4 regions of the Halomonas sp. AOP13-D3-9 genome follow, and region 4 is predicted to be linked to each of the others. Evidence: predicted binding sites of a transcription regulator. Region 4 holds the regulator's gene; each other region holds the start of a gene.

Region 1 (4,237 bases), on a different contig from region 4:
ATACGCCCGTCGCTGGCTTCTTCCAACCCTGCGATCATGCGCAGCGTGGTGGATTTACCGCAGCCTGAAGGGCCCAGCAGAATGACAAACTGCCCTGGGGTCACATCAAACGAGATACCATCGACAGCCGCAGAGGCGCCCCAACGTTTAGTGACGCCCTCTAAGCGTATTCGCGATTGGTTTGACATAGCACACACATCACCGGCTGTTGGTTGTTATTGGTTCAGCTTGTGTTGAAGGTGTTGCCGTTTCATGACACTTACATGGATGGTTGATGACAGCCGTTGTGTCAAGCAGAAAATCACCTGGCGACCTTAATGCCATATCGCTGCAGCCTGCGCACTACGCTGGATTGGCTGATGCCCAGTCGTTCCGCAATGGCGTAGGTGCTGGGGAGTGTGTTGCACAGCTCCTCAAGGGTTTCACGCTCCAGCCGCGCTAGGTATTGCTTGAGGGTTTCCTGGGGTTCGAGTGCTACTGCCGACGTTGCTGGCGAGGCGCTCTGCAAACTGGCTGGGTGCTGCTCAGCGTGAGGGAGTGCGGCGGGCACTTCGATTTGATCGGTAGGACTGGAAAGCCAGGCTCTCTCTAGCCAATTCTCTAGCTCGCGGACATTCCCCGGCCATTCGCTGCCCATCAGCGTCGACCAAACGCGAGTATCGAGGATTTTTTGCCGGCCATAGCGCTGGTTGAGCCGGTTTAAGCACGCTTCAACCAGGTCGGGGATATCCTCCCGGCGGTCGCGCAGCGGAGGTAGGGTAACTGGGATCACATTGAGGCGGTAGTAAAGATCGAGACGAAAAAGACCGCTCTCTACCTGCTTACCCAAATCCTGATTGGTGGCCACGACCAAGCGAAAATTGACCTTGCGTGATCGGGTGTCACCCAGCCGGGTCAAACTACCATCCTGAATCACCTTGAGCAGTTTGGTTTGCATTAGCAGCGGCAACTCGCCTATTTCATCCAGAAACAGCGTACCGCCCTCGGCCTGCTCTAACAGGCCAGCTTTTCCCTGCCGCGCGGCACCGCTAAAGGCACCGGGCTGGTAGCCAAACATCTCGGACTCAAACAGATTTTCAGGTATCGCCGCACAGTTCACGTCAACAAACGGGCCATCGCAGCGCTGGCTCCAGCGATGTAGCTGTTTGGCAAAGGCGGTTTTACCAACGCCAGACTCACCCAGCATCAACACATTGGCATCCGAAGGGGCGACGCGCTTAAGCAGCAGCGCGATTTCGCGCATCACGCTGCTGCGCACCTGCAACTGATCCAGGGCGTCATCCAGCGCCTGCTCTTCGGCATCGGGGGCTGCCTGGCTGCGTTTTAAGTGTTCGCTAAAGCGTTTTTGCAGTAGGGCGTATTCGTCTTGCAATAACTGCAAGTCGGTTAAGTCCCGCGAGCGGCTGATAATGCGCTCGAGTTTGCCTTCCACAACCACGGGGTAGGCTTCGGCAATCACCCGGCGGCCTGTTCCGGTTACCTGCATAAGCTGCGCCGGTCGGCGCGTGCGCATCACTTCCAGAGTGATTGATGGCTTAAGCACCCCCGCGGCTTGCAGTTGTTGAACGCTGCTGGAGAGCAGTTCTTCCCGCGATACGCCGTATACCGCTTCGGCGCCTGGGCTGATATCCAGCACACGTCCTTCGCCACTGACGATAAAGAAGTGGTCATTGGCGGTTGCCACAATGGTTTGCAGTACGCGTTTGTCTATTTCACTCATTCGAATTCACTCATCTGATTCACCCGCGGCATTAGCCTTCTAATCGAACCATTTTTGAATTATCGATGCAGCATTGAATTGATAGGTCGTCAATTTAATGCATTTTTGCATCAAATGGCTAGCGAAGTGCCTTTCCTAGCGGCTGTGATGACTTGGCACGCTCTGTGCAATGTCTATTGATAGACAAGCCTTGCTCGCATTGCGATTCAGCAATTTCAAATAACGTCTAGGTTCAAATAACGTCTAGGAGAGAACTATGTCGGAGTTTAATCAGCCCCTGGGCGGTAATACCATGCCGCGCTTTGCAGGCCCTGCCACCATGATGCGCCTGCCCACCCAAGAGACAGCCGAGGGTCTGGATGCGGCATTTATCGGTATTCCCATGGATATCGGTACTTCAAACCGTCCCGGTACGCGGCTTGGGCCGCGCCAGATTCGCGACGAGTCGCGCATGCTGCGCCCTTACAACATGGCGACACGCGCCGCGCCCTTTGAAAGCCTGCAGGTAGCCGATATTGGCGATGTCCCCATCAATACTTTCCACTTGCCGAAAAGCGTCGACATCATCACTGCTTTTTACGATGACGTGCTGAAACATGACTGCATTCCGCTGACCCTGGGCGGTGAACATACCTTAACGCTGCCGATTCTTCGCGCCATGGCGAAAAAGCATGGCCCGGTAGGGCTGATCCATATCGATGCCCACGCCGATGTTAACGAGCATATGTTCGGCGAGCCGATTGCTCACGGTACGCCGTTTCGTCGTGCCCAGGAGGAGGGCCTATTAGCCCACGGCAAGGTCGTGCAAATTGGCCTGCGCGGAACCGGCTATGCGGCAGAAGACTTTGACTGGTGTCGTGGTCAGGGCTTCCGCGTTGTGCCCGCCGAAGAGTGCTGGTACCGCTCGCTGGCACCGCTGATGGAGCAAGTTCGCGAACAGATGGGTGATATCCCCGTGTACATCAGTTTCGACATCGATGGTTTGGATCCTTCCGTGGCCCCTGGCACTGGCACGGTGGAGATGGGTGGACTGACCTCAACTCAAGGGTTGGAAATTGTACGCGGCGCAGCAGGCTTAAATATTGTCGGTTGTGATCTGGTCGAAGTATCTCCGCCTTACGACCCCAGCGGTAATACCGCGTTAATGGGCGCCACGCTGCTGTATGAAATGCTCTGCGTACTGCCGGGCGTTAAACACAGCAAGTGACGCTGACCGAATAGCTATCAAAGAAATAGCGACTAAATAAAACAGTACTGACCTAATTACGCCGCCAGCCCACCTCCAATAATCACTTCCAATGGGTGAACCCTATGTCGTATAGCAACGTTAAATCGGAACAGCCGAGCCCCTCGGCACCGATACCTCCCGCGCATTTACTAAAATTTCTGATCCCCTCCATCATTGGGGTATTGCTGTTTTTGGTGCCCTTTCAGGTCGGGGGCTCTATCAATATCGGCATGGGAATGATGGCTGATGGCTTGCAAACCCTACTGGGATCAGCGCTACCGGCGATTGCGTTGGTCATTCTCTGCCTCTCGGTGGTGGTGACGCTATACGTCAAGTTAGCGAAACCCGCCTGGGCACAAAGCGGCCCCTTCCACGATATGTTCGATGTGGGCGTGATTTGGGTCGCGATGCGCGTGCTTGGCGCCATTTTTGTCATCATGACCTTTTTTCAGTTCGGCCCTGAGTTCGTCACCGCCTCGTTTACCGGTGGGGTGATGCTCAATGATTTGGCACCTGTGCTGCTGACGTTCTTCTTTTTTGCCGCGCTGCTACTGCCGTTTCTGGTTGAGTTCGGCTTTATGGAGTTTATCGGCACCATGGTGCGCAAGCCGTTTCGGTTTATCTTTAATCTGCCGGGACGCAGCGCCATTGATGCCACCGCTTCTTGGATGGGTTCAGGTACCGTTGGCGTGCTGATTACCGCTCAACAGTACGAGCAGGGTTACTACAACGGCCGCGAAGCATCGGTGATTGCGACTAACTTTTCAGTCGCTTCTATCGCTTTCAGCCTGTTAGTGACGAACTTTGTCGAAATTAACCATCTGTTTGTTCAGTTCTATTTCACCGTAGTGGTGTCAGGTTTAATCGCTGCCGTTATCGTGTCACGGATTCCGCCGCTGTCGCGCAAATCCAATGACTATTATGAGCCTGTGGGCTGTCAGTTGAGTGAAGAGCGTACTGAAAATGTCGGCCTATTTCGCTACAGCCTGCTACAGGCCACTCGCCGCGCAGGTAGTGCACCTGGGCCCCGCCAGTTAGCCCGAATCGCACTACTCAACGTCATTGATATTTTCCTGACGCTGTTACCACTCGTATTTGCCATTGGCACCGTCGCACTGATTTTGGCCGAGTTTACCCCGCTGTTTACCTGGCTCTCCTACCCCATGGTGCCGGTGCTGGAACTGTTGCGTATCCCTGAGGCACAGGCGGCTGCCCCTGCAACCCTGGTCGGCTTTGCTGATATGTTTCTGCCTGCGGTGCTGGCGACCAATATCGAAAGCGAGCTGACT
Region 2 (4,237 bases), on a different contig from region 4:
GGCGAGCTGAACGGTAGCAGTGCTGGTTTCTAGCACTTCGATGTTGATATCCGGCGCGTGCTCGGCAAAAAACTGGCGAACGGTCTCAATGCCCATCGTAGTCTTCCTTAGTTGGTAACTTTGGTCGATTAAATGATTAATCTAACCTGCCTAAAGTGCTTTAGCCAAGCCACTGTGGCGTAGTGATCTTGCTCGGCTCACGCTGCATGATGATCTCGCCGTGGCGTACGGAAAGCAGCACTTCGCCTTGGGCGCGCAGCACGCTGTAGTCATCTTCGCCCTCCAATAGGTTGAAACTGGCGGGTTTGCCGACCTCGATGCCGTAGCGTGCCTCAATATTGAGCGTACGGGCGCTGTTATCGGTAATCAGTGAGAGCGCCTGGCTGAAGTCCTGATAGCCCATCATCTGGCAGATATGCAGGCCAAAATCCAATGTGCGTAGCAGCTTTCCATTCCCCAGGGAGTACCAGGGGTCAAAGATGGAGTCCTCGGCAAAGCAGACATTAATACCCGCTTCGTTGAGCTCTTTTACCCGTGTCACGCCGCGGCGTTTTGGATAGGTGTCAAAGCGCCCCTGAAGATGAATGCTTTCCGTGGGGCAGGAGACAAAGTTAATGCCCGAACGCTTGAGCAGCAGAAACAGCTTGGAGCAGTAGGCGTTGTCGTAAGAGTGCATCGCCGTGGTGTGGCTGGCGGTGACGCGGCTGCCCAAGTCGTTAAACAGTGCTTCGCAGGCCAATACTTCGAGAAAGCGCGAATTGGGGTCATCAATCTCGTCACAGTGCACATCCACCAGACGGTCGTACTTGATCGCCAGCTCGATTACCCGCTTCATGGAGGCCACGCCCAGCTCGCGGGTGTACTCGAAGTGGGGTATGCCGCCTACCACATCGGCGCCGATCTCTAGTGCCTCTTCCATCAGCCTGTCGCCGCCAGGGTAAGAGAGCAGGCCGTCTTGAGGAAAAGCGACCACCTGAATATCAATTTTATCCTTTAGCTCATCACGCAGGGCGCACAGCGTTTTCAGCCCAATCAGGCTAGGGTCGCTGGTATCGGCGTGGGTGCGCACAAACTGCACGCCATTGCCGATCAACAAATTCAGGGTCTTCAGTGCCCGCTCGCGAATATCCGCTTCGGTCAGCATGGGCTTACGCTCGCCCCAGCGCTCAATGCCTTCAAAAAGCGTGCCGCTCTGGTTCCAGCTTGGCTCACCGGCGGTGAGGGCGGCGTCTAAATGAATGTGTGGCTCAATAAAGGGCGCGCAAACGAGCTTTGCCCCCGCATCAATCTGCCCTTCGCTCGCTGTTTGCGGTGCGTCTTGCACGGTAATTGACGTGAACGTGCCGTTCTCAATCTCAAGTCGGTAAAGCTCAGGGCGCTGGCGTAGGCGGGCGTTGATAATTTGCATGCTCATATAAAACAGGGGCTCACTTATTGTTCGGCAGTAGAGGGAAGCGTATCGCTTAGCGTAGCGTGGTTTAAACGAAGTAACACGGCGTAGCTGCCCGCTGCCACTATCACACCCACCAACGGAGGTAGTAACGGGGAGAAGTAAGCCGCCCCGGCGCCCAGCGCATACGCAGCTAACCCTCGGCGATTGAAGTTAGGCAATTGGGCGTTATCCAATGCGGGGTAGCGGCCTTTATGCTTAAGCCAGAAGTCCGCCATGATCACCCCGCCCATGGGCGGTATAAAAGTACCCAGAAGTACCAGAAAAGGAATCAACAGGTTATACATGCCGCCTACCGCCAGCACGGTGCCAATCGCTGCGCCGCCCACGGTGACCAGTCGGCGCTTTTCGGTGCGCAGCAAATTGCAACCTGCCACGGCGAAGTTGTAGATGGTGTTGTCCTGGGTTGTCCAGATATTCAGAAACAGCATCAGCACGGCGATAGTGACAAAGCCCTGAGCGATCAATACATCCACGATATCCGCCTGCTGGTAAATCATGGTGCCGAGTGCGCCGGTCAGTACCATTAAGCCGTTCCCCACAAAAAAAGCCGTCAGGGTGGCGATGACGGCAATTTTCGGGGTCTTGGCGAAGCGGCTCCAGTTGGTGGCTTGGGTGCCGCCGCTAATAAAGGTGCCGATGATGACGGTAATCGCCGCTGCTACGCTCATGCTTTCCGTGGGTGTTTGCTGGCTCAGTCCCGCGAAGCCGCGCACATCCACCAACCCGGTGAAGAGGCTGATCAGGATAAACAGCATCATGGCGGGGACGGCAAAGCGCGACAGCCAGTCCATACCCTTATAGCCAATCATGGCGGTCACGCAGAAACCAAACCCAAAGAGCACCATTAAGGGGATTTCCAGCCATTCAGGCATCCCAGTGGTGCGTACTAACACTAGCGCAATCGTCGCGGTGCCCCAGGCGTACCAGCCTATCTGGGTAAAGCCGAGAATAAAGTCGGAGAGTCTGCTGCCCTTCTCGCCAAAGCAGAAGCGCCCCATCAGCACCGAATTGAGTCCGCTTTTACAGGCGATATAAGCAAGTGCTGCCGCATAAGCCCCCAGCAGCAGGTTGCCAATCAGTATGACCCATAGTAGTTGGCCAATCGGAAAGGCCTGGCCTAACGTGCCGCCAGCCCACATGGTCGCAGTGAAAAACGTAAAACCAAGCAGCACTGCGGAGGTGGAGAGCAGGCCCTTGCGGGCGCCGATAGGAACCTCACTGAGCGGGTAATCAGACTGGTGCATCACGATCTCCTAACATAAATAAGCGAACCTGTTAGCTATTTATAAAGCAAGAGATATGCCAAAAGGGTAGGACAATAAGAATGATTACGCTTGTCATTTTTTTAAGACATGCCAGCTCATTTTAATGATACTTTAGTAAATAAAACCTAATTGTTTGTATACATTTGTCGAATAAAATAGTGGTCAAAAAAGCTTGTTTGTTAAAGAAATGATCGCTCATTGCGATGACGCTTGGATAGGCCCGCTGCAGCTATAGCCATGAAGGAACCGGAGTAGATGCCAGAACCCCAATATAGGAGTGCTTCACTGCCTGTGGCTAAACTTCCTTGGCATCATACCCTGGTGGGTAAGGTGGTGATGTTTATGCTGATGGGTGTGCTGTTTGCGTATTTAACGGGGGCGCTATCGGGTTTTTTGATGGTTGAACGTGGCGCCCGGGAGCAGTGGTTGCGCGAAGCGCAGGTGAACGCTCAGATAGTGAGTGCGACTATTAGGCGTATTTATACGTCCGTGGCGGTTAAGACAGATGATACCGGTCAAGTCACGCATATCATTTCCCAGCGCCCGATTGGCGATGAAGAGTCGGTTCTGGAAACTGGGTTTAGTCCAATTGATGTATTGGCGCTGGCAAGTGCTCAAACACGTAACAATGTATGGCTGTTCGCGAAGTCTTCAGAGGGCTTCACCGTAGTCGCCGATGCACTTAATACATCATCAGACTCACCCGCCAATCTGGAGATCGATACGTGGCATACAACATCGGATGCCGCTGATTTTTATGTTGGATTTGCCAGCATTGGCGGTGAAGAGCACTTTGTTAGTTCACTGCCTATTGTGACGTCTGATGGTCAACTATTAGGTGCTCTAGTGGCCACCATAGGCCAGAAAGCAGGGTTGTATCAGATGCGCAATGATCTGATTAGTAAAGCATTTATAGCGCTACTGGTGGTGTTGGTCGCGACAGCCCTGCTCGTTACTATTTTGATGCGTCAGTTATTTACACCTGTGCCGGTATTAATTAGATCGCTCACCGACATCGCTAAAAACCAGACCGCTGACAGCACGCCTTATACCGACCGTAACGATGAGATTGGCCGGATGGCAAAGGCCATAGACGCGCTTCGTAAGAAAGTCATTGAGCGTGAACACTTACTTGAAGTTAAAGACGAAGCTCTGCGCTTTCAGCACCTTGCGCATCATGATGAGCTGACCAAATTGCCCAATCGTGTGCAACTCAATAATGCTTTAAAAACGGCGGTGAGCTCACTGCATCAAGGTGACGTATTTAATGTCATGCTGTTTGATCTTGACCATTTTAAAGCAGTAAACGATAGCCTGGGGCACGCGGCGGGTGATGCTCTGCTCGTTGAAGTTAGTCAGCGGGTACAGGGGCTGCTGACCCACAATGATTTGGTGGCGCGCCTTGGTGGCGATGAGTTTGCCATCATTCAACGCGTTGTGCGTAGTGCCTCCAGTGAGGCAAAAGTACTGGCAGAAGCGATTGTGTCTACCCTACGTGAACCGTATCAGTTTAATAACC
Region 3 (4,237 bases), on a different contig from region 4:
CGGAATACCGCGCCAGACGGGCCGATGCAGGCAGCTTTATGGATCTGTGCCGCAACCATGACCTGGCCTGCGAAGTCACCCTGCAGCCTCTAGAGCGCTACCCGCTAGATGCGGCGATTCTGTTTTCAGATATTTTAACCATCCCTGATGCCATGGGCTTGGGTCTCTATTTTGAAACCGGCGAAGGCCCTAAATTTCGCAAAACCGTGCGCACCCCAGAAGAGGTCGCCGCACTCAGTGTACCCGACGCCGAGCGCGACCTGGATTACGTGATGCGCGCAGTGTCGACCATTCGCCGGGAGTTGAATGGCCGTATGCCGCTGATTGGTTTCTCCGGCAGCCCCTGGACGCTAGCGACGTATATGGTCGAAGGCAGCTCCAGCAAAGACTTCCGCCATCTGAAAACCATGCTTTACGATACGCCGGACACCATGCACCAGTTGCTGGATACGCTGGCGCATGCGGTAACCGACTACCTGAACGCGCAGATTCGTGCCGGCGCCCAGGCGGTGCAGATTTTCGATACCTGGGGCGGCGCGCTTTCTACCCCGGCTTACCTTGAGTTCTCGCTGCGCTATATGGAGCAGATCGTTTCCGGGCTGATTCGCGAACACGATGGTCGCCGGGTACCGGTGATTTTATTCACCAAGAATGGCGGCCAGTGGCTTGAGCATATCGCCTGCGCTGGTGCCGATGCGCTGGGTATCGACTGGTCTACTGAGCTTTCCGACGCACGCGCCCGGGTTGGCCATAAGGTCGCTCTGCAGGGCAATCTTGATCCCAACGTGCTGTTTGCCCGCCCCTCGGCTATTCGCGCCGAAGTGGCCCGGGTGCTGGAAAGCTACGGTCACGGCCCTGGCCACGTATTTAACCTGGGCCACGGCATCAGCCAATTTACCAATCCCGACCACGTCACCGCCTTTATGGAGGCGCTGCACGAGCTAAGCCCGCAGTATCACCGCGATATTCCGACGCAACCCAACACATCGCACTCAGGAGCCAATTCATGAGCGAATTACGCGACGACCAGTGGTTTACCGAAATCTTTGACAGCCACGGCAGCGCCTTCTCGCTGAAGATCTCAGAAAAGCTGCTGGATGTGCAGAGCCAGTACCAGCATCTGGAGGTTTACGCCACCGAAACCTATGGCAACCTGATGGTGCTGGACGGCTGCGTGATGCTGACCGATCGCGATAATTTTCTCTACCACGAAATGATTGCCCATCCGGCGCTGTTCACCCATCAAGACCCCAAGCGGGTAGTGATCATCGGCGGCGGTGACTGCGGCACCTTAAAAGAGGTGCTGCGACACTCAAGCGTTGAGAAAGTTACCCAGATTGATATCGATGAAGAAGTTACCAAGGCGTCTGAGCGTTTCTTCCCGTCGTTGGTAGAATCGAATAACGACCCGCGCGCTGAGTTGCTGTTCGCCGATGGCGTCAAGTGGGTGGACGATGCACCGGATGAGAGCATCGATGTCTTGATTATCGACTCTACCGACCCAGTTGGCCCCGCTGAAGGGTTGTTTAAAACCGACTTTTTAAAGCGCTGTCACCGTATTTTGAAAAGCGGCGGCGTGATGGTGCAGCAGAGCGAATCACCGCTTTACCACGCTGGTTCGATCATTCGTGAGCTGCGCAACGATATGTTGAAAGCCGGTTTTGACAGCGTTGCCACGCTACCCTTCCCGCAGCCGGTTTATCCCTCAGGCTGGTGGAGCGTGACATTGGCGGGTAAAACCACCGATGTGAATACCTTCCGCGAGCAAGCCGCCGCCAGCCACGACCTGCCGCTTGAGTACTATAGCCTAGAAGCCCACCGTGGCGCGCTCGCCCTACCGCCGTTTATGCGCAAGGCCTTTTCAGCCGAGTAAACGCACCATCGTTTTGCCCGCCTTTAGTCACCGCCCACCTCAACTTGCCCTATAAAGGTGCAAAGTGGGTGGGCAATTACCATTTTTGCACCTATACCTTCGTCTCGAATTCGTTGAGTAGCGTTGAAAAGCGCTGAATTAACGCCTGTACCCTTGTTGGCATCTTCCTTGCTAGGTTTAGTCACATGCTACGGCATGCATAACGATTTCAAATACTTCGAGGGAAACTCAATGTTCAATAAAAAACACCTAGCGCTATTGGCGTCTGCTGGTTCGCTGACACTAGCAGGCATGGCAACAGCGCAGGCCGACACACTTGAAGACACAATAGAAAACGGCGCTGTTCGTTGCGGCGTGAGCGATGGTTTGCCGGGCTTTTCAGCGCCAGATGACGACGGTAACTGGCAGGGTTTGGACGTTGATGTTTGCCGCGCGGTAGCGGCAGCCGTACTTGGCGACGCCGACGCGGTAGAGTTTATTTCTCTCAACGCCGTTGAACGCTTCACCGCCCTGCAGTCTGGTGAAGTTGATGTCCTTTCACGCAATACCACCTGGACGACAACCCGCGACACTACCCTAGGCCTGAACTTCACCGGTGTTAACTTTTACGATGGCCAAGGCTTCATGGTTTCTCGCGACCTGGGCATTACCGGTGCTGATGAGCTCGACGGTGCATCCATCTGTATCCAATCGGGTACCACTACCGAGCTGAACCTGGCTGACTACTTCCGTGCTAATGACATGGAATTCAACCCGATCGTATTTGATACCTCTGAGCAAACAGTGGGTGGCTATCAGGCAGGCCGCTGTGACGTATTGACGTCTGATACCTCTCAGCTAGCCGCGCTACGTATTCAGCTAGACGATCCTGAAGCCTCAATGATTCTGTCTGACGTGATCTCCAAGGAGCCGCTGGGTCCTGTTGTTCGTCAGGGTGATGACCTTTGGTTCAACATCGTGAAATGGTCACTGTTCGCCATGATTAACGCCGAAGAGTACGGTGTTACCAGCGAAAACGCTGAAGAGATGTTGAGCTCTACTAACCCTGATGTTGCTCGCCTGCTGGGCCAAGACGGCAACTACGGCGAAGGCATGAACCTTGAAGCTGACTGGGCTTACAACATTATTAGCCAAGTCGGTAACTACGCTGAAAGCTTTGACCGCAACGTGGGCATGGGCTCTCCGCTTGAAATTGAGCGCGGCGTTAACGCCCTGTGGAACGACGGTGGCTTTCAGTACGCTCCCCCGATTCGCTAAGCGTCTCGCTTGACCCCGGCCCGCCGCCCTGTTCCAGGGACACGGCGGGCCATCTGATTGACCTTCCGTATAGCGGAGACGCCATCCATGTCTGTAAGACCTAACGTTCGCCCCGCCGGCCACAAGCCGCCGTTCTGGCGAGACCGCGCTAAGCGCGCACTTATCTTTCAAATCATTTTGGTCGCTGTTGTAGCGGCTTTTCTGATCTATATCGTCAACAATACCCAAGCCAACCTGAATGCCCGCGGCATTACTACCGGCTTCGGCTTTTTGAACAACACAGCCGGCTTTGGTATTGGTCAAACCTTAATTGAGTACTCCTCCCAAAGTACCTATGGCCGAACCTTCGTGATTGGCTTGCTCAACACGCTGCTGGTCGGTGGGCTGGGGGTGTTAGCGGCCTCGATTATTGGTTTTATCGTCGGTATCGCACGGCTATCGCCCAACTGGCTAATCTCTAAACTGGCCAACGCCTATATCGAAACGTTTCGTAATATCCCGCTGCTGCTGCAAATTTTCTTCTGGTACTTCGCCGTACTGCGGACGTTGCCCAGCGCCAGAGAGAGCATGGCGTTTGGCGAAGCCATTTTCCTCAATGTTCGCGGGCTGTACTTGCCTCAACCGCTTTTCGAGTCAGGATTTGGATTGATCCCTGTTACCTTTGTGGTGGCAATCATTGCCAGCATCGCACTGGTCATTTGGAATAAGCGCCGCCACGAAGCCACCGGTAAGCGTCTACCGGTTTTCTGGATATCGCTGGTGATCATTTTTGGCCTGCCGCTGCTGGTATTGGTGGCCACTGGAGTACCGGTCACCTGGGAGATGCCGGTACTGCGCGGCTTTAACTTCGGCGGTGGTATTACCATCATCCCCGAATTTTTGGCCCTGTGGCTGGCGCTGTCTATCTATACCGCATCTTTCATTGCGGAGATTGTGCGTTCGGGCATCCAGGCCATTCCCCACGGCCAAACAGAAGCCGCCCAGGCATTGAGCCTGCCGCGCAAATTAGTCCTACGTTTGGTGGTCATCCCCCAGGCCATGCGCGTCATCATTCCGCCGCTCACCAGCCAATATCTTAACCTGATTAAAAACTCGTCACTGGCCACC
Region 4 (4,237 bases):
GTGAAATCTGCGACACGCTGCTTGAATCTCAAGGGCACTGGGGCGCGGTGCTTGACACCTATCTGCATGGTCGACCATAAATGTTGAAGCGACTTAACGTACGCCTTTGGCTCGGCGGACTGGTTATCGCGCTGGGCGCTCTACTGGTATGGCTTGACCCCGGCGGACCTCAAGACATTGCCATCGATCCTGAAGCGCAGGCTCAGGAGCCAGGCCATGTACTCGAAAACGCTGAAATCACCCTGTTTGGTGATAACGGCAAGGTATTGCAGTCGCTAAAAACACCGCGCCTAATTCATACCCCACAGCAAAGTGAAACCTGGACCGAAGAGCCCGAAGCCGTACTCTACGACAGCGAAAACCGTCAGTGGCTGGCCAGCGCCGATGTCGGCACGCTCAATACCGCTACCCAAGCCCTGCTGCTGTCAGGTTCGGCTCGTCTGGTCGCGCCGGATGAAGGCTGGCAGCTAGATACTGAGCTATTGCATTATGATGGCCTAACTCAGCATGCGTGGAGTGCAACACCGGTAATGCTGCAGCAACCGCCCCAGCAAATGAGTGCCTCACGCATGGATGTGTGGCTTAACAATAGCCAGGTTCGGCTAACTGATAATGTGCGCGGCACGCACCCCCCGGCCACGCAACGCTAATAGGAATTGTCATGAAAGCACTTATTTACACCGCCCTGTTTGCGCTCGCGATGCCGCTATCGGCTCTGGCCCAAACCTCACAACAGGCCCCGGTGGAAATCGAAGCCGACCGTTTAGATCTCGACCAACGGGCGGGCACCGCCGTGTATACCGGGAATGTGGATATTCGTCAGGGCGAGATGCGGCTGCGCGGGGAGCGGGTAGAGATCGAACGCAACGCGGCTGGTGAACTCTCGACGGCAACCGCCACCGGTGAGCGCGCCTACCTGCGCCATCAAGCCGAAGGGCAAGATGGCCCGACGGAAGGTTGGGCGCGAAGGATTATTTACCACGTCGCCGAGCGCCGCGTAGAGCTAATCGACCAAGCCGAACTGATCCAACAGGAAGATACCTTTACCGGTGGGCGCCTTGAGTATTTTATTGACCGCGAAGTGATTCAAGCGCGCTCTGACGTTGACGGCAGTGAGCCCCAGCGCATTCGTATGACGATTCAGCCTGAACAATAGGGAGCCAAGCTGTGGCAACTGCTGACACTGCGCCGATCAAAACCCTGTATGCCCACCACCTGGCGAAGAGCTACAAGCGTCGTCGAGTGGTCAAAGACATCAATTTAGAGATCTCCCAAGGCAGTATTGTTGGCCTACTGGGCCCCAACGGCGCAGGGAAAACCACCTCGTTCTATATGATTGTCGGGCTGGTGAAATCCGATGCTGGCAAGGTCGGAATCGATGCGGTGGATTTAACCCGCGCGCCGATGCACGAGCGCGCAGCGGCGGGTATTGGCTACCTCCCCCAAGAGGCGTCTATTTTTCGCAAGCTCTCGGTTGCCGATAACATTATGGCGATACTCGAGACGCGCAAAGAGCTTGACCGCGCAGGACGCGCACAGCGCCTGGAAGCGCTACTCGAAGACTTTCATATCACCCACATTCGCGACAACCTTGGCATGAGCCTTTCGGGCGGTGAGCGCAGGCGTGTAGAAATTGCCCGCTCGCTGGCCACTGACCCTGCCTTTATTCTACTGGATGAGCCCTTTGCCGGCGTCGACCCTATTTCGGTAGGCGAGATCAAAACCATCATCCGTGCGCTGAAGCAGCGTCATATTGGCGTGCTGATCACCGATCACAACGTGCGTGAAACCCTCGATATTTGCGATATCGCCTATATCGTGGGTGATGGGCAAATCATTGCCAGCGGCTCACCCAGTGCCATTCTCGATAATCAGAAGGTCAGAGACGTATATCTGGGCGCTGATTTTCGCCTTTAAACTGATCAACTGTGCCGACAATTATCGCCTGCCCTTAAACCTATTTTTTGGTTCTGTAAATAGCGCTCTGCAACAACTTTACTACCAATGGCATGCTTATTGCACTTGCACCGGGCACTCACTCGCACTAGGGTGGAGCATTCTGATTAACGAGTGGTTCTCAGATGGTCATGAAAGCTTCTCTCCAACTGCGTATCGGCACACAGCTGACCATGACGCCCCAGTTGCAACAGGCGATTGCGCTGTTGCAACTCTCGACGCTGGACCTTCGTCAAGAAATTCAGCAGGCCCTAGATGCCAATCCCATGCTGGAGCAGGAAGATGAATTTGATGAGCAGGCTGTCAGCGAGCCTAAAGAGGAAGAGTGGTCAGAAAGCATCCCCACTGAACTCTCGGTAGATAGCGACTGGTCAGATACCTATCAGGATATGGGTAGCCAGGGCGGCAGCAGCAGCGAAGGCCCCGACTTTGAGCGTCAGGCGGCCGGACAAAGCCTGCATGGGCACCTACTGTGGCAACTCGCCATGACCGACTTTAGCGCTCGCGAACAGCTTGTCGCAGAGAGCCTAATCGACGCGCTCGATGCGAACGGCTACTTAACCCAGCCGCTTAACGATATCCGTGAGGGCCTGCGCGCCCAGGGCGTTGACGGGCTTAGCCAGCGCGAAGTGGAAACCATTCTGCTCAAACTCCAGCAGTTTGAGCCGACCGGCATCTTTGCCCGCGACCTGCGTGAATGCCTGATGCTGCAGCTCGCCGCCCTGCCCGATGATACGCCGCTACTGGTTCCCGCCCGCCGCCTAGTGCGGCAGTTCCTTGAAGCGCTTGGCAAGGATGACATGCGTCTGCTAAAGCGCCGCCTGGGGCTCGATGACCAACAGCTGGCCGATGTCATCCTACTTATTCGCAGCCTCGACCCTCGCCCAGGCAGCGCCTACGGCGACACCGATGACAGCTATGTAACCCCCGACCTGGTCGTCCGCCACGATAACGAAGGCTGGCATTTAGAACTCAACCCAGAGGCCCTGCCACGGCTGCGTATTCAGCCCGACTACGCCAGCTTGATTAAGCGTGCGGACAAAAGCGATGACAACCAGTTTCTCAAAGAGCACCTCCAGGAAGCACGCTGGCTGATTAAGAGCCTCTCGAGCCGTAACGATACGCTGCTGCGCGTGGGGCGCGAAATCATCACCCGCCAGATTGGCTTTTTAGAGCACGGTGAAGAAGCCATGAAGCCGCTGATACTGGCCGATATTGCCGAAGCTGTGGAGATGCACGAATCGACGATTTCACGGGTCACGACGCAAAAATATATCCATACCCCCCGGGGCGTGTTCGAGCTCAAGTACTTTTTCTCAAGTCAGGTAAGCGGTCAAGATGGCGACAGTCACTCCAGCACCGCCATCCGCGCGCGACTCAAGAAATTGATTCAAGAGGAGCCACCCGGCAAGCCGCTCTCAGACAGCCGCTTGGTCACGCTATTAGGCGAAGGGGGGATTCAAGTGGCACGGCGTACGGTGGCTAAATATCGTGAGGCCATGGGCATTCCCTCCTCCAGTGAGCGGCGCCGTTTACGCTAGGTTATGTCGACGTTGCAGCGAATCTCTCGACAAGGGCTTTGCAACGCGGCAAAAAGGGTTACAATCGAAGTACAGTCCGATGGATAAGGAGCACGTCAATGCAAGTAAATATCACTGGTCATCACGTAGAACTGACTGACGCCTTGCGTGACTATGTCAACGAAAAGCTTGAGCGTGTAGAGCGCCATTACGACAATATAACCACGGTGCAAGTCACCTTATCAGTGGAGAAAGAGCGCCAGCAGGCCGCTTGTACGCTGCACGCCGCAGGTGCTGACTTACATGCGGAAGCCCTCGACAGTGATATGTACGCCGCTATCGACGCCCTAGCGGATAAAATCGACCGTCAACTCGTTAAACACAAGGAAAAAGCACAAGCTCGCGCCCAAGGCGCAGGTGTGCGTTAATTCAATGACGTTGGAAACCATACTCCCCCCGGAGCGCGTTCTGTTTGACGTACCCGGGGGCAGCAAAAAAAGGGTGCTGGAGTTTTACAGCACCTTTATCGCGCAAAATATCCCCAGCCTGGACAGCCAAGAAGTGTTTAGCCGTTTAATCGGCCGCGAGCGCTTAGGCAGTACCGGTATTGGTAACGGTGTGGCTATTCCTCATGCGCGTAGCCCCCACTGCAACGCTCCTATCGCTGGTTTTTTAAAACTCTCAGAAGCGATTGATTTTGACGCTATCGACGGTGACCCGGTAGATCTGGTGTTTGTCCTGCTGGTACCCGAAGAGGCAGA

The links. The regulator sigma-54, encoded in region 4, starts transcription at its own class of promoters, with help from an activator protein. The targets are predictions, from matches to a motif close to TGGCACNNNNNTTGCTNT.
Region 1: speB (agmatinase) is a predicted target of sigma-54. The motif match lies at 1,874-1,891, and genes of this name have one in related genera.
Region 2: codB (cytosine permease) is a predicted target of sigma-54. The motif match lies at 2,741-2,758, and genes of this name have one in related genera.
Region 3: ACT3UM_RS11010 (amino acid ABC transporter substrate-binding protein) is a predicted target of sigma-54. The motif match lies at 2,031-2,048, and genes of this name have one in related genera.

Annotation. Positions count from the first base shown of each region.
Region 1 is NZ_JBQSYH010000001.1:345,347-349,583, forward strand. Features, by position in the region: gene ACT3UM_RS01625 (ABC transporter ATP-binding protein) at 1-188, opposite strand, end outside; gene ACT3UM_RS01630 (sigma-54 interaction domain-containing protein) at 302-1,720, opposite strand; gene speB (agmatinase) at 1,977-2,927, shown strand; gene ACT3UM_RS01640 (YjiH family protein) at 3,032-4,237, shown strand, end outside.
Region 2 is NZ_JBQSYH010000001.1:262,145-266,381, forward strand. Features, by position in the region: gene ACT3UM_RS01255 (YbaK/EbsC family protein) at 1-96, opposite strand, end outside; gene codA (cytosine deaminase) at 161-1,414, opposite strand; gene codB (cytosine permease) at 1,432-2,697, opposite strand; gene ACT3UM_RS01270 (diguanylate cyclase domain-containing protein) at 3,010-4,237, shown strand, end outside.
Region 3 is NZ_JBQSYH010000008.1:199,468-203,704, forward strand. Features, by position in the region: gene hemE (uroporphyrinogen decarboxylase) at 1-1,010, shown strand, start outside; gene speE (polyamine aminopropyltransferase) at 1,007-1,873, shown strand; gene ACT3UM_RS11010 (amino acid ABC transporter substrate-binding protein) at 2,105-3,130, shown strand; gene ACT3UM_RS11015 (amino acid ABC transporter permease) at 3,218-4,237, shown strand, end outside.
Region 4 is NZ_JBQSYH010000005.1:270,161-274,397, reverse strand. Features, by position in the region: gene ACT3UM_RS07795 (KdsC family phosphatase) at 1-80, shown strand, start outside; gene lptC (LPS export ABC transporter periplasmic protein LptC) at 81-650, shown strand; gene lptA (lipopolysaccharide transport periplasmic protein LptA) at 662-1,156, shown strand; gene lptB (LPS export ABC transporter ATP-binding protein) at 1,168-1,917, shown strand; gene ACT3UM_RS07775 (RNA polymerase factor sigma-54) at 2,082-3,497, shown strand; gene hpf (ribosome hibernation-promoting factor, HPF/YfiA family) at 3,596-3,904, shown strand; gene ACT3UM_RS07765 (PTS sugar transporter subunit IIA) at 3,909-4,237, shown strand, end outside.